Regions from separate parts of the Streptosporangium roseum DSM 43021 genome, predicted to be linked through region 3. Evidence: riboswitches for the same ligand, from Rfam matches in the RefSeq annotation. Region 3 holds a riboswitch; each other region holds the start of a gene.

Region 1 (4,701 bases), 3.1 Mb from region 3:
CAGCTTCACGTGCTTCTCCTTGAACAACTTGAACGACTCGAACGATCTGAGTGACTTGCGCGCCATCAGGCGACGTGCCTGATCTGGGTGGCGGTGGCCTCGGACAGCACGATCCGGGCCAGCGCGTCGGCGTGCCGGAAGAGCGGGGCGTTGAGTCCGGGCCGGGCGAATCCGCCGGTGGCCCGGCCGCCGACGACCCAGGGGCCGAAGGCGAATCTGCGGGAGTGGGGGGTGTCCGACCGGTCCAGCAGGCGGCGGTCGGCCGGCCGTACCTTCAGCAGGCCGGACTCCTCGTCGATCTCGCCCCGGTCGCGGAGCGCGGAGATCAGCGGGTCGGTGGCCCGGCTCACGCTGGGCGCGGGCAGCCGGGCCTCGATCAGGGTCCTGGCCGCCACCCCGCCGGGGACGGTGGGGCTCTGCGCCCACCACTGCCGGTCGCGGTGCTCCACCTTCAGATCCGCGCCGAGGAAGGTGACCACACCCGCCTTGGCGAGCGCCCGCAGCTCCTCCAGCCGGGGGCCGGGCGGGCCGCTGGCGATGTAGCTGAAGAACCCGTTGAACCACGGGTCGGACAGGCCCAGCTCGGCGAGGACGCCGTAGACGGACAGCAGCCCGAGGATCATGGCGTGGTCGGCACTGTGCGCGGGGTCGGAGCGGCGCTCCAGGTCCGCTCCCAGGTAGCCGAGCATCCACCTGCGCAGTCCCGCCGGGTCGCCGAACCGCATCCGCTCCAGCGGCCGGTCCAGCCGGTCGAAGTCCAGCCGGTCCAGATGCCGGGGTACGGCCTTGCGGATCAGCGCCCGCATCCCGGCGTCGCGCCACTCCTCGGCCGCGTACGCCTCCTCGAACTCCTCCCAGCTCATCCGGGCGCGCTTCGGGTGGGCGGTGATCAGCTCGTGGTAGTAGGCGAAGCCCAGCTCCTTGGCGACCAGCGGCCACACGTCCCTGCGGAAGTTCCACGGCCCCTCGCCCAGCGCCTGCGCGGTGAGGAAGCGCGGCACCGGCGGGCGGGCGCCCCGGAACGGGTATCCGGTCTTCGAGTGGTACGGCACGCCGCGGCGCGACCCCACCTGGAGCAGCGGCTCCCGGCCGCTGGGCAGGTAGACGAGCTCCCCGTCGTACTCGCGGACGAACCGGCCGCCCCGGCCCGAGGTGAGCAGCACCATCAGGTCGACGAAGGCCAGCCCCATGCCCCGCACGATCACCGGCTCGCCGCCGGGCACCTGGTCCAGGTCGAGGTCGGCGGCGTAGCCGGTGGGCAGGTAGCGCAGGCCGCTGCCGGCGGCCACGTCCGCCAGGGCCTGCTCCTGCCCCGTCGGGGTCACGTCGCCGTGTCCCTGCGCCAGGATCACCGTGTCGACCTCGATCGTCCGGCCGTCCCCCAGCGTCACCGCCTGCCCGCCGGGGACGTCGGCCAGGTCCAGCGCGCGGGTGGCGTGGACGTGCACCCGGACGCCGCGCGGAGCGGTGTTCACCGCGCGCCAGAAGACGTCGGACAGGTAGGCGCTCTGAACCGGCCGGGAGGCGAACCGGCCGGGGTCGCAGCCGAGCCACTCGGCCAGCGAGGGGCCGGGGCGGATGGGGCCCTGGCACTGGACCGACTCGTCGGTGAACAGCGTCACGTCGGCGGCGGTGGAGTTCATCCAGAGCAGTCCGGACTGCTCCCTGCGCCAGACCCGCCCGCCGCCCGGCGGGTAGGGGTCGATCACGTGGATGTCCAGCGACGGCCAGGGGAGCAGGTCGGCCGCGTTGGCGCAGATCCGCTCCACCAGGCAGGTGCCGGTCGGCCCGGCGCCGACGACGGCGATGGAGGCACTCATGCGATCTCCTCGCCCGGCGGCGCGGGGGTGGTCCCGCGCCGATCGACTGGCTGTCTCATACGGCGGCTCTGCGGTGTGACTCGTCCCAGTCGGCGTGGAGCGGCTGGACCGGGATCCGCCAGGGGTCGGTCTCGGCGGCGGCCGGAGCGGTGAGCACGGCGAAGTCGGTGTTCTCACGGAAGGCGGGATGCTGGTAGAGGTCCCTGGCGTAGGCCCACAGGTTCGGGAAGGAGGTCAGCGGGCGCTCGCTGATCCTGGCGGCCGGATTGTCGTTCACGTCGAAGCGGAGCAGCGTCGGCCAGAGCCTCACGTCGGCCTCGGTGATCCCCGAGCCGAACAGGAACCTGCGGTCGGCGAGCCGGGCGTCGAGCTCCTCCAGGAAGGAGATCACCGCCTGCCGGGCCTCGTGGTAGTCCGCCTCGGTGGTGGCCGACGCGACGCGGCCCGCCGCCGTGTTGGCGTACTCGTAGATCCTGGCGTTGAGCGCGTCGATCTCCGGCCGGAGCTCCTCGGGGTAGAGGTCGGCGTCCGGGTCGCCGCCGAACCGGGTGCCGAGGTCGATCGTGATGTCGGGGAAGTTGTTGCTGACGATCCGCCCGGTCGTCCTGTCCCACAGCACCGGCACCGAGACGTGCCCGTCGAAGCCCGGCTCGGTCGCCTCGTAGGCCTCGCGGAGCGTGGTGAACCCGTTCACCGGGTCGGCTCCGCGCCGCTCGCGGAAGGCCCAGCCGCGCCCGTCGCGCTCGTCGTCGACGTAGGAGAGCGAGACCACGTCCTGCAGCCCCTTGAGGGAGCGCACGATCGCCACGCGCTGCGCGTAGGGACAGACCGCCGCGACGTAGAGGTGGTAGCGGCCGGATTCGGCCGGGAAGTCGCCGGTGCCGTCGGCGATCCGCCCCTGGAAGGGGTAGCGGGGGCCGGGCCGGTCGCCCGGCCGGTAGCGGCCGTAGGTGTCGAGGTCGGCGGGGCCGGCGTAGTTCAGTGTGATCTCGGACATGTGCTGCTCCCAGGCATGTCTCGGTGACCCGGTGAAGGGGTCCGCGCTTGCGGCACGCCCACCGTGCCGCCAGGTCTCCCCCGGGGGCACCCCGCCGCGGTGCGAGGGTTGCCGGTCAGCTAGCCGGGGCTTTGCACTGACACTCTTAACCTAGTTAGAAGGTAGGAAATACATAGATCTATGTCAACCCTTATGGTCGAGGGATGTCACACGAGATCGTGAATGTGGTCTACCGCAAGTACGACGGCTCCCTGCACTGGCATCACCAGGCCCTGCTCCTCGGCGAGGACGAGCACGGTGTCTGGACCGGCTGCCTGGCCGGCAGCAGCGGCAGGAGGGGTCACGAGCCCCCGGTCGCCTGGTCCCACGCGTTCGTGATGCTCTTCCCCCGCGACGCCTGGTGGACGGCCAGCTTCAACGCCGCGCCGAACAAGACGGAGATCTACTGCGACATCTCGACCGTGCCCGAGTGGCGCGACGGCGAGGTGACCATGGTCGACCTCGACCTCGACGTGATCCGCATGCGCGACGGCCGGATCTTCCTGGACGACGAGGACGAGTTCGAGGAGCACCTGCTCCGCTACGCCTATCCTCCCGACGTCATCGCGAACGCCCGCGCCTCGGCCGCCCGGCTCATGGAGGCCGTCGCCGCCGACGCGGCCCCCTTCGCGGGCGCCCCCCACTGGCTGTCCCACGTGACCTGACCCGCCCCGGCCCCGGCGGTCAGGCGGGGCCCTCTACAGGGGTGGGAACCCGGGGGCGCGGCGCTCGACGAAGCTGGCCACCCCCTCGGCGAAGTCGGGGCGGCGGAAGGACTCGGCCATCAGGCGCACGGCGGCGGACTCCGACGCCTCCAGCGTCCGGTCCCAGTCGCCCCAGACCTGACGCTTGATCACGGCCATCGACGCCGGCGAGCTGTGCGTCGCCAGCTCGCGGGCGTAGGCCTGAACCTCCTCCAGCAGGTTCTCGCCGGGCACCGACCGGTTGACCAGGCCCAGCTCGCAGGCCTCGGCCCCGGTGAACGTCCGGCCGGACAGCAGCAGGTCCATGGCCCTGGCCTGGCCGATGAGCCGGGGCAGGATCCACGACAGGCCGTATTCGGCGATCAGGCCGCGGCGGGCGAAGGCGGTCGTCCACTTGGCCTCGTCCGCGGTGAAGACCAGGTCGCAGACCAGGGCGTGGACCATGCCGAGCCCGGCGCAGGCGCCGTTGACGGCCGCGATGACCGGCTTGCCGATGGTGGCAGGGAAGGTGGTGGGCCGCCTGTCCGGCTCCCCCTCGTAGGAACCGTCCTGGATGGCGTTGAGGGTCTGGAAGTCCGCCCCGGCGCAGAAACCCCTCCCCGCCCCGGTCACGACGATCACCCGGACCTCCGGGTCCTTCTCCGCCTCTGCGAGCTGGTCGAAGTATCGCCGCCCCATCGCGTCGGTCCAGGCGTTGAGCCGTTCCGGCCGGTTGAACGTCAGCGTCAGCACACCCTGCTCGACCGACGACAGCACCAGATCCAACATCGCGCCCTCCTTGCCCGCCCCCATACCGAATCATGTTCTGCATCTTCTCCGCAACGCCTCTTGCCAAGAAGGAGGTGCCAAATTACGGTCAAGACCGTAATTTGGCACCATCTGGAGGTAGCCCGTGCGATCTCGGCTGGCGGCGCTCGTCACCGCCTTTCTCCTCATCCCCCTCGCCGTCCCCCTCTCCGCCGCTCCGGCGCAGGCCGTACGGCAGGCGCCCCCGTCCGGCTGCGGTCTGCAGGCCCTGGGCACGCTGCCTCTCACCGGCGCCACGACCGCCGGCACCGCGCTCGACGCCGATCACCCCGACGGGCCGCGCGTCTACTCGGTGACCTCCAGCGCCTCCGGCCCCGCGCAGCTCGGCATCAGG
Region 2 (4,701 bases), 270 kb from region 3:
CGGGGACCTTGAGCACCTTGGGCAGGCGCTGGTTGACGGGCCCCTGCGGCAGCTCCCGGAGCCGCTCCAGGCAGGCGTCGGCCAGGTCCAGGGAGACCTTCACCTGCTCCAGGAGCACCTCGAACCGGGCGCGGCAGTCTCCGGCCGACCGGGTCACGACCCGCACCGGCAGCTCGCCGTAGGCGAGGTAGGGCTCGTCCCTGCGCAGGTCGATGTCCACCCCCGAGGCACGGGCGATGGGGCCGCTCACGCCGTACTGCATGATCGTCTCGCGGTCCAGCACGCCCACCCCGACCGTGCGGGCCAGGAAGATCTCGTTCCCGGCGACCAGGTTCTCGATGTCGGGCAGCCGCCGCCGCACGTCCGCGACGGCGCGCGAGGCCCGGCCGCTCCACCCCTCGGGCACGTCCTCCTTGAGGCCGCCGACCCGGTTGAACATGTAGTGCATCCGGCCGCCGGAGATCTCCTCCATCACGGCCTGGAGGGTCTCGCGCTCCCGGAACGCGTAGAAGACCGGGGTGATCGCGCCGAGCTCCAGCGGGTAGGAGCCGAGGAACATCAGGTGGCTGAGGACCCGGTTGAGCTCGGCCAGCAGGGTGCGCATCCAGACGGCCCGGACGGGCACCTCCATGCCGAGCATCCGCTCCACCGCGAGCACGACGCCCAGCTCGTTGGCGAACGCCGACAGCCAGTCGTGCCGGTTGGCCAGCACGATGATCTGCCGGTAGTCGCGCACCTCGAACAGCTTCTCCGCGCCGCGGTGCATGTAGCCCACGATCGGCTCGGCCGCGCTGATCCGCTCCCCGTCCAGCGTGAGCCGCAGCCGCAGCACCCCGTGCGTGGACGGATGCTGCGGCCCGATGTTGAGGACCATGTCCTCGGTCGCGAGCTCCTTGCCGCGCACTCCGTGCACGGCGTCCGCTCCGGCGCCGATCCCTACGCTGATCTCCCGGGGCGCGCCTGCGGCACGACGCTCAGTCATAAGGCCATGCTGTCACGTCAGTCCCGGTTGAGGAGATCCCGCAGAGCGGTGACCAGACGGTCGACGTGCTCCTCGGTGGTGCCGATCCCGATGGAGGCGCGGACGGCGGAGGCGGTGACGTCGTCGCAGCCGCCGTCCTTGGCGCCGAGGAGGTGGCGGACGAAGGGGTGGGCGCAGAACTTGCCGTCGCGCACGCCGATGCCGTACTCGCCGGACAGGACCTCGGCGACCTCGCGGGCGGTGAAGCCGTCCACCACGAAGGAGACGATGCCGACGCGGGGGTGGTCGGGGCCCCACAGGGAGAGCTCGTGGACGCCCTCGATGCCGGCGAGCCCGGCGCGGAGGCGGCCGATGAGACGCTCCTCCTCGCGGATCAGGGCGCTCCAGCCGGTGGCGCTCAGCGCGTCGCAGGCGGCGGCCAGGGCGATGGCGCCCAGGACGTTCGGGGTGCCGGCCTCGTGGCGGGCCTCGGGGTCGGTGTGCCACTCGGTCTCGTCGTCGTTGACGGCCTTCACCGCGCCGCCGCCCCGCAGGTACGGCTCCGCCGCCGCCAGCCAGTCCGTCCGGCCGATCAGGGCGCCCGTGCCGAAGGGGGCGTAGAGCTTGTGGCCGGAGAAGACCACGTAGTCCAGGTCCAGCGCGGTCAGGTTGAGACGGCGGTGCGGGACGAGCTGGGCGGCGTCGACGAGGATGCGGGCGCCGTGGCGGTGGGCGATGTGGGCCAGGGCGGCGATCGGCCAGAGCTCGCCGGTGACGTTGGAGGCGGCGGTCACCACCAGCAGCTTGGGGCCGTCGATCCCGGCCAGCGCCTCGTCGGCGGCGCGGACCGCCTCGCCGGGGAAGGCGGGGGGCGCCAGCCGTACGGCGTCGGCCCAGGGCAGGAGCGAGGCGTGGTGCTCGGTGTCGAAGACCACGGCGGTGGTCCCCTCGGGCAGGCTGCGGGCCAGCAGGTTGGTGGCGTCGGTGGTGTTCCGGGTGAAGATCACCGAGTCGTCGGGGCGCGCCCCGACGAAGGCGCGGACCGTGTGCCGGGCCTGCTCGTAGCGGGCGGTGGTGAGCTGGGAAGCGTATCCGGCGCCGCGGTGGACGCTGGAGTAGGCCGGGAGCGCGGCGGCGACGGCGGCGCTCACCGGCTCCAGACAGGGCGCGCTGGCGGCGTAGTCGAGGTTGGCGTAGGGGACGAGCCTGCCGCCCTTGACCGGGACCTCAAGGTCCGAGCCGAGCACGGCGGGGATCCGCCGGCCCCCGGAGGCGCGGGTCGCCGGGACGGTCACGGCTGCGGTGGTGGTGGCGGAGGTGAAGATCGTCAGTGCGGACACGCCGAGGCTCCCTAAGAGGTCATCGGACCCCAAGCCGTGGCGTTGGTGCGTGGAGCCCGCGCTTGCCCGGCACACATCGCGCCGGACCAGGTCCTCACCCGGGGCACCCCGCCGCGGACGCGAGGGTTGCCGGCCAGCGAGCCGGGGCTTGTCACTGGCACTCATGACCTACAGCGGAACTATAACCGACACCCGGCCGGGCTCCGCAAGTCTCCAAAATGCGCAGATGTGATCCCGGTTCAGGAACTCCTGGAGGTGCTCACCCGTCTAGGCAGTGACCCCGCAACGCCTGCTGAAGGAGTGAACGATGGATTGGGTGACCAACCCGGAGATCTGGATAGGGTTTGTCACCCTTGTCGGTCTGGAGATCGTGCTCGGCATCGACAACATCATCTTCATCTCGATCCTGGCGGGGAAGCTCCCGCCGGAGCAGCGGGACAAGGCGCGCAAGCTGGGCCTCCTCGCCGCCCTGCTGAGCCGGCTCGCGCTGCTGCTGGCGCTGTCGTGGGTGGTGAAACTCACATCACCCCTGTTCGAGGTCTTCGACCAGCCGGTCTCGGGGCGCGACCTGATCCTGATCTTCGGCGGTCTCTTCCTGCTGGGCAAGAGCGTCTTCGAGATGCACGACAGCCTTGAGGGCAAGTCGGGTCACGCCAGCGGCAAGGTCGCCGCCTCCTTCACCTCGGTGATCCTCCAGATCATGGTCCTGGACATCGTGTTCTCCCTCGACTCGGTGATCACCGCGGTCGGCATGGTCGACGAGCTCGGCGTCATGGTCGCGGCCGTCGTCGTCTCGGTCGTCGTGATGCTCTTCGCCTCCGGCCCGATCAGCCGCTTCGTGGACAAGCACCCGAGCATCAAGATGCTCGCCCTGTCGTTCCTGGTCCTGATCGGGGTGGTGCTCATCGCCGAGGGCTTCGAGCAGCACATCTCCAAGGGCTACATCTACTTCGCGATGGCGTTCTCGCTCGCCGTGGAGCTGCTGAACATCCGGCTGCGCAGCAAGTCCAACGGGGAGAAGCCGGTCGAGCTGCACCAGCGTTACGAGGCGGACAAGCAGACTGAGTCCTAAGTCAACATTACGATGTTGACGTGCGCTTTGATCCTTGGAATCCGGAATTCGTCGCCCATCCCTATGACGTCTACGAGGAGCTGAGGCGGGAGCGGCCGGTCAGCTTCTTCGAGCCGACCGGCCAGTGGCTGATCGCCCGGCACGCCGACGTCAACGCGCTGCTGCGCGACCGCAGACTCGGCCGCTCCTACCTGCACGTGGCCACGCACCAGGAGTTCGGCAGGCCGGACGACCCCGGGTTCCAGGACCCGTTCTGGCGGGTGGTCAGGGCCGGGATGCTCGACGTCGAGCCGCCGGTCCACACCCGGCTCCGGCGGCTGGTGTCCAAGGCGTTCACCCCGCGCATGGTCGAGGCGCTCCGCCCCAAGGTCGCCCGGATCGCCGGGGAGCTGGTGGACCGGTTCGCCGAGCGCGGCGGGGGAGACCTGATCGCCGAGGTGGCCGAGCCGCTCCCGGTGACCGTGATCGCCGAGATGCTCGGCGTGCCCGAGGCCGACCGGCACCTGCTGCGGCCCTGGTCGGCCGACATCTGCGGGATGTACGAGCTCAACCCCTCGGTCGAGGCCCAGCACACCGCCGTGCGCGCGGCCGAGGAGTTCTCCGGCTACCTCGTCGAACTGGCCCGCGCCCGCCGGGCCGACCCCGGCGACGACCTGATCAGCGCGCTGGCCCTGGTGGCCGACGAGGGCGACAAGCTCACCGAGGAGGAGCTGGTCGGCACCTGCGTGCTGCTGCTCAACGCCGGGCACGAGGCCACCGTCAACGTCACCGGCAACGGCTGGTGGTCGCTGTTCCGCAACCCGGCCGAGCTGGAGCGGCTCCGCGCCGACCACGGCCTGCTCCCCACGGCGATCGAGGAGCTGATGCGGTGGGACACCCCGTTGCAGATGTTCGAACGCTGGGTCCTTGAGGACATCACGGTGGGCGGGGTGGACATCCCGCGCGGCACGGAGGTGGCGCTGCTGTTCGGCTCGGCCAACCGCGACCCCGGGGTGTTCGCCGACCCCGACCGCCTGGACGTCGGCCGGGTGGACAACCCGCACATCTCCTTCGGCGCGGGCATCCACTTCTGCCTGGGCGCGCCGCTGGCCAGGATCGAGCTGATCGAGTCGTTCGGCGCGCTGCTGCGCAGGGCGCCGAAGCTGGAGCTGACCGCCGAGCCCTCGTGGGGACCGGGCTACATCATCCGGGGGCTCACCTCCCTCGACGTGCGGGTCTGACCCTGGGGTGAGGGTCTGAACCGGCCGCTCGCCCCCGAGCTCTTCGGGGGCGAGCCGCCCGGACGCTCTGGGCGGGCGCGCGGACCGGGGCGCCGGCCGTACGTGCGC
Region 3 (4,701 bases):
TGACCGCGACCGAGCGGAACAGGCCACGGATCTTGTTGACGACCAGGGTGGCCAGGGCCTCGCCCTCGATGTCCTCGGCGATGATCAGCAGCGGCTTGCCGGCCTGCACGACCTTGTCGAGGACCGGGAGCAGGTCCTTGTTGGCGGAGATCTTGGAGTTGACGACGAGGATGTACGGGTCGTCGAGGACGGCCTCCATACGCTCCGGGTCGGTGACGAAGTAGGGCGAGATGTAGCCCTTGTCGAAGCGCATGCCCTCGGTGAGCTCAAGCTCCAGGCCGAAGGTGTTGCTCTCCTCGACGGTGATGACACCTTCCTTGCCGACCTTGTCCATCGCCTCGGCGATCATCTCGCCGATCTGCGGGTCGCCCGCGGAGATGGAGGCGGTGGAGGCGATCTGCGCCTTCGTCTCCACGTCCTTGGCCAGCTTGGAGAGCTCCTCGGAGACGCGCTCGACGGCGGCCTCGATGCCCTTCTTCAGGGACATCGGGTTGGCGCCGGCGGCGACGTTGCGGAGGCCCTCACGTACGAGAGCCTGGGCGAGCACGGTGGCGGTGGTGGTGCCGTCGCCCGCGACGTCGTCGGTCTTCTTGGCGACTTCCTTGACGAGCTCGGCCCCGATCTTCTCCCACGGGTCCTCGAGCTCGATCTCCTTGGCGATGGAGACACCGTCGTTGGTGATCGTGGGTGCGCCCCACTTCTTCTCCAGGACGACGTTACGGCCCTTGGGGCCGAGGGTCACCTTGACGGCGTCCGCGAGCTGGTTCATACCGCGCTCGAGACCGCGCCGGGCGTCCTCGTCAAACGCGATCATCTTGGCTGCCATACGGCTAGACCTCCCAAACGCAGGGTGGCTTGCACCGGATCGAGCCGACGCCCGCGACGGCATGTGGACCCGCGACTCCGTTCGGCGGGTCCCATCGTCTCGATCCAGGGTTGGCACTCTCCAACAGGGAGTGCCAACGAACTGTTTAGCACTCTACCTTGCCGAGTGCAAGCCGTGACGCCCTGACCTGCGTCCAGCTTAGAACGAGGGGCCGCGTTCAGAGCGAAGGCCCGGCCCACCGGTTGGAACGGCGGGCCGGGCCGACATGCAGGAAGATCCGCGCGGACTGCGCTGCCACGGGAGCTTCCGGCATTTCCCGACGAATGGATGGAACGGTCGCGTCAGACCGCCCTGACGGATTCCGCCTGGGGGCCCTTCTGCCCCTGAGTGATCTCGAACTCGACCCGCTGGCCCTGCTCGAGTGCACGATAGCCATCCATCATGATCGCGGAGTAATGGACGAACACATCCTTACCACCGTCTACCGCGATGAAGCCGTAGCCCTTGTCCGCGTTGAACCATTTGACGGTGCCTTGCGCCACTTCCGACTCCTCTTACTGGACTTGAGGACATCGCCCATTCCTCGCGCGAAGTCCGCAATCTCCGAGGCGTAGACATCGCCTACGTCGATCGTTCTCGACCATACCTGTGGGACACCGTAGGGCAACAGAGTCAATCTGAGAACTACCGCTTTACGTACGCATTCAGGGCCGGGGACGAGTTTTGACGGTGCGATTAATTGGTTAAAAATTGCATCATATCTCGTGGCACAGATATGAGCTGACGTCACAAAACACGACACCCGCACGCGGTCAGGCCGCGCGCGGGTGTCGTGGAGAGGCGGTGTGGGCGCCGGGGGATCAGCCCCCCGCGACCGCCGGGATGATGGAGACCTGAACGCCGGACGGCGTGGCGGTGTCAAGGTTGTCCACGAAACGGACGTCCTCATCTCCGACGTAGACGTTGACAAAACGGCGAATCTTGCCCGTTTCATCAAGAATGCGCGCACCGATGCCGGGGAAGTCGGCGTCGAGCTTCTGCAGAACATCCCGCAGGGTCTCGCCCTCTCCGGTCACCTCGGCGGAGCCGTCGGTGTAGGTCCGGAGAATCGTCGGAATCCGCACAGAAACGCTCATAATTCAGTACCTTTCACGAGTTTCTAGGCGATAGCCGTACGGAAAGCGTCAAGAGACGGCCGGATGACGGCGGTGGGGCGAGCGTGGTCCGCCACGGCGTCGAGGGTCTTGAGCCCGTCGCCGGTGTTGAGGACCACGGTCTCGGCCTCCGGGTCGAGCTTTCCCTCGGCGACCAGCTTGCGCAGCACGCCGACGGTGACGCCGCCCGCGGTCTCGGCGAAGATCCCCTCGGTCCTGGCCAGCAGCCGGATCGCGTCGACGACCTCGGCGTCGGTGACGTCCTCCACCGCGCCGCCGGTGCGCCGGGCGATGTCCAGCACGTAGGGGCCGTCGGCCGGGTTGCCGATCGCCAGCGACTTGGCGATGGTGTCCGGCTTGACCGGCCTGATCACGTCGTGGCCGGCCTTGTAGGCGGCGGAGACCGGGGAGCACCCCTCGGCCTGGGCGGCGAAGATCTTGTAGGGCCTGTCCTCGACGAGCCCGAGCGCGATCAGCTCCTTGAACGCCTTGTCGATCTTCGTGAGCTGCGAGCCGGACGCGACCGGGATGACGATCTGGTCGGGGATGCGCCAGCCGAGCTGCTCGGCGATCTCGTAGGCCAGGGTCTTGGAGCCCTCGGCGTAGTAGGGCCGGAGGTTGACGTTGACGAAGCCCCACTTGTCGCCCAGCTCGTCGCCGATGAGCTCGGAGCAGAAGCGGTTCACGTCGTCGTAGGTGCCCTCGATGCCGACGAGCTTGCCGCCGTACACCGAGGCCATGACGATCTTGGCCTCCTCCAGGTCCGCGGGGATGAACACGCAGGCGTCCAGACCGGCCCGGGCGGCGGCCGCGGTCACCGCGCCGGCCAGGTTGCCGGTGGAGGAGCAGGAGAGGGTGTGGAAACCGAAGTTGCGGGCCGCCTCGACGGCAATGGCCACCACGCGGTCCTTGAAGGAGTGCGTGGGGTTGCCGGAGTCGTCCTTCACGTGCAGGGAGCGGATGCCCAGCTCGCGGGCGAGGTTGTCGGCCTTGACCAGCTTGGTCCAGCCGGGCGCCATGTTGGGCTTGGCCGCCACGTCCGCCGGGACGGGCAGCAGCGAGCGGTAACGCCAGATGTTCGTCGGCCCCTCGGCGATCTGCTCCCGGGTCACCCGTCCGAAGTCGTAGGCGATCTCGAGAGGCCCGAAACACTCGATACAGGCGAAGTTGGGGCCGAGGTCGTAGCGGGCGCCGCATTCGCGACAGGACAGGGCTGCGGCGGGACCGAAGGGCTTGCTCCGCGCGTCTTCGACGCGGCCGAGCGAGGTGGTGGTTTCAGTGCTTGCGAGCGCCATGAAGCGAGGCCTTTCCCTCATCTTCGTCTGCGACCACCCTGGTCACAGACCGGAATTGGCACCTGTCCCGGCCGACCTCGTCAGAAAAACGAGTCTTGAACCGGGAGGGTTGCCGGGGCTTCGCAGGGCCGGTCCCTCCACCCCTCTGGATGAGCAAATATTCAGTTATGAACCTGACGAGCAGGTCTTACGCACTCTACCTCGCCTTGCGGTCATCCTGACCAGGTGTCTCACTCCGCGAGATGTAGCGTGTTACCTGTCGGACAGCCTCGCCGGGGTCGTCGGCCGTGAAACGCACCGCCCGCACCCGTCCGAACCCGCTCACCTCGTACGGCTCGCGCAGCCGTACGACCAGGTTCGTCATCCCGCCGACCTCGACCGAGAGCGTCCCCCCCACCATCTCGGCAAGCTTGCTCTGCCCCTTGCTCACCCGCTCCGCACGGACCGACTCGATCAGCCGGACCGGGATCACGACGTCCAGGAGGCCGCCGAACCGGATCCGCAGCCGCTCGCCGTCCACGGCGTGGGGATAGACCCACAGCGAGGCGATGAAACCGAGGCTCCAGACCGCGGCGGCCACCATCAGCGCCAGATGCGCCCACCGGGCCCACGCCCAGGGCAGCAGGTGATGGACCACCACCAGCTCCAGCGGCGACGTCACCACCATCGCCCACAGGACCACGCGCAGCCCCCGGTCGTAACCGATCGCCGCGCCGTCCTCCGGAACGTCCACCCGCCGCCGGACCGCCGGCCACAGTGCCGAGATCGCCTTCATGGCCCGAGTGAAGCGGTTGACGCTACGGCAAGGTCAAGTGGTCACCGCCGTACGTCCCTGCCGCGGGCGGGCGGAGCCCCCGCCAGGCTCACGATCGCCCGCCCGGCGGGAGCCCCGTCCTCCCTCGGACCTTCACCTTGGAGGCACGGCTTGGAGGCGCGGCGGAAGAGGGGGCCGGGAGCGGGTTACGGTGCCTTGTACTTCAGGGTGTAGGGGCTGGAGCCGTTCGCCGAGACCACGCGGTAGCGGTAATAGCCGGGCGTGCCGGTGTAGCTGATCTTCTCGTCGGGGCTCGGGCTGTCGGCGGTGGCGACGACGCTCCAGTTACGGCCGTTCCACTTCTGGAGGTAGAGATCGAAATCGACGCCGTCGTTGGCGTCCAGGCAGCCGGCGTGCACACCGGTGACGGTCGAGCGGTAGTAGCGGTTGTTCGGCTGGTAGACGGACTGCCCGCTCTTCAGCGTGCCGGTGACGCTCTGCGGATAGCCGGTGCAGGTGCCCGTGCCCGGCGGAGTGCCGGTGCCGGGCGGAGTGCCCGTGCCGGGCGGCGTACTCGTGCCCGGGGGCGTACTCGTGCCCGGCGGGGTGGTGGCGTCGGTCACCAGGGTCAGGCCGTAGGTCGCGAGGATCTCCCCGATCGGCTGGAAGTAG

Evidence for each region. Region 3 has a riboswitch for S-adenosylmethionine ahead of thrC (threonine synthase). Riboswitches for the same ligand answer to the same signal wherever they lie in the genome.
Region 1: another riboswitch for S-adenosylmethionine. It lies ahead of SROS_RS11530 (glutathione S-transferase C-terminal domain-containing protein); the one in region 3 lies ahead of thrC (threonine synthase).
Region 2: another riboswitch for S-adenosylmethionine. It lies ahead of SROS_RS44260 (aminotransferase class V-fold PLP-dependent enzyme); the one in region 3 lies ahead of thrC (threonine synthase).

The regions. Positions count from the first base shown of each region.
Region 1 covers NC_013595.1:2,570,792-2,575,492, reverse strand. Annotated here, with positions in the region: gene SROS_RS11540 (ABC transporter substrate-binding protein) at 1-9, opposite strand, end outside; gene SROS_RS11535 (FAD/NAD(P)-binding protein) at 66-1,820, opposite strand; gene SROS_RS11530 (glutathione S-transferase C-terminal domain-containing protein) at 1,876-2,817, opposite strand; SAM riboswitch class IV at 2,856-2,968, opposite strand; gene SROS_RS11525 (ribonuclease FAU-1 family protein) at 3,021-3,521, shown strand; gene SROS_RS11520 (enoyl-CoA hydratase) at 3,555-4,328, opposite strand; gene SROS_RS11515 (hypothetical protein) at 4,453-4,701, shown strand, end outside.
Region 2 covers NC_013595.1:10,111,258-10,115,958, reverse strand. Annotated here, with positions in the region: gene SROS_RS44265 (NADH-quinone oxidoreductase subunit D) at 1-982, opposite strand, end outside; gene SROS_RS44260 (aminotransferase class V-fold PLP-dependent enzyme) at 1,000-2,301, opposite strand; SAM riboswitch class IV at 2,355-2,470, opposite strand; gene SROS_RS44255 (TerC family protein) at 2,609-3,373, shown strand; gene SROS_RS44250 (cytochrome P450) at 3,394-4,593, shown strand.
Region 3 covers NC_013595.1:9,842,788-9,847,488, forward strand. Annotated here, with positions in the region: gene groL (chaperonin GroEL) at 1-826, opposite strand, end outside; gene SROS_RS43020 (cold-shock protein) at 1,168-1,368, opposite strand; gene SROS_RS43025 (MoaD/ThiS family protein) at 1,687-1,962, opposite strand; gene thrC (threonine synthase) at 1,986-3,275, opposite strand; SAM riboswitch class I at 3,290-3,431, opposite strand; gene SROS_RS43035 (hypothetical protein) at 3,472-4,050, opposite strand; gene SROS_RS43040 (S1 family peptidase) at 4,236-4,701, opposite strand, start outside.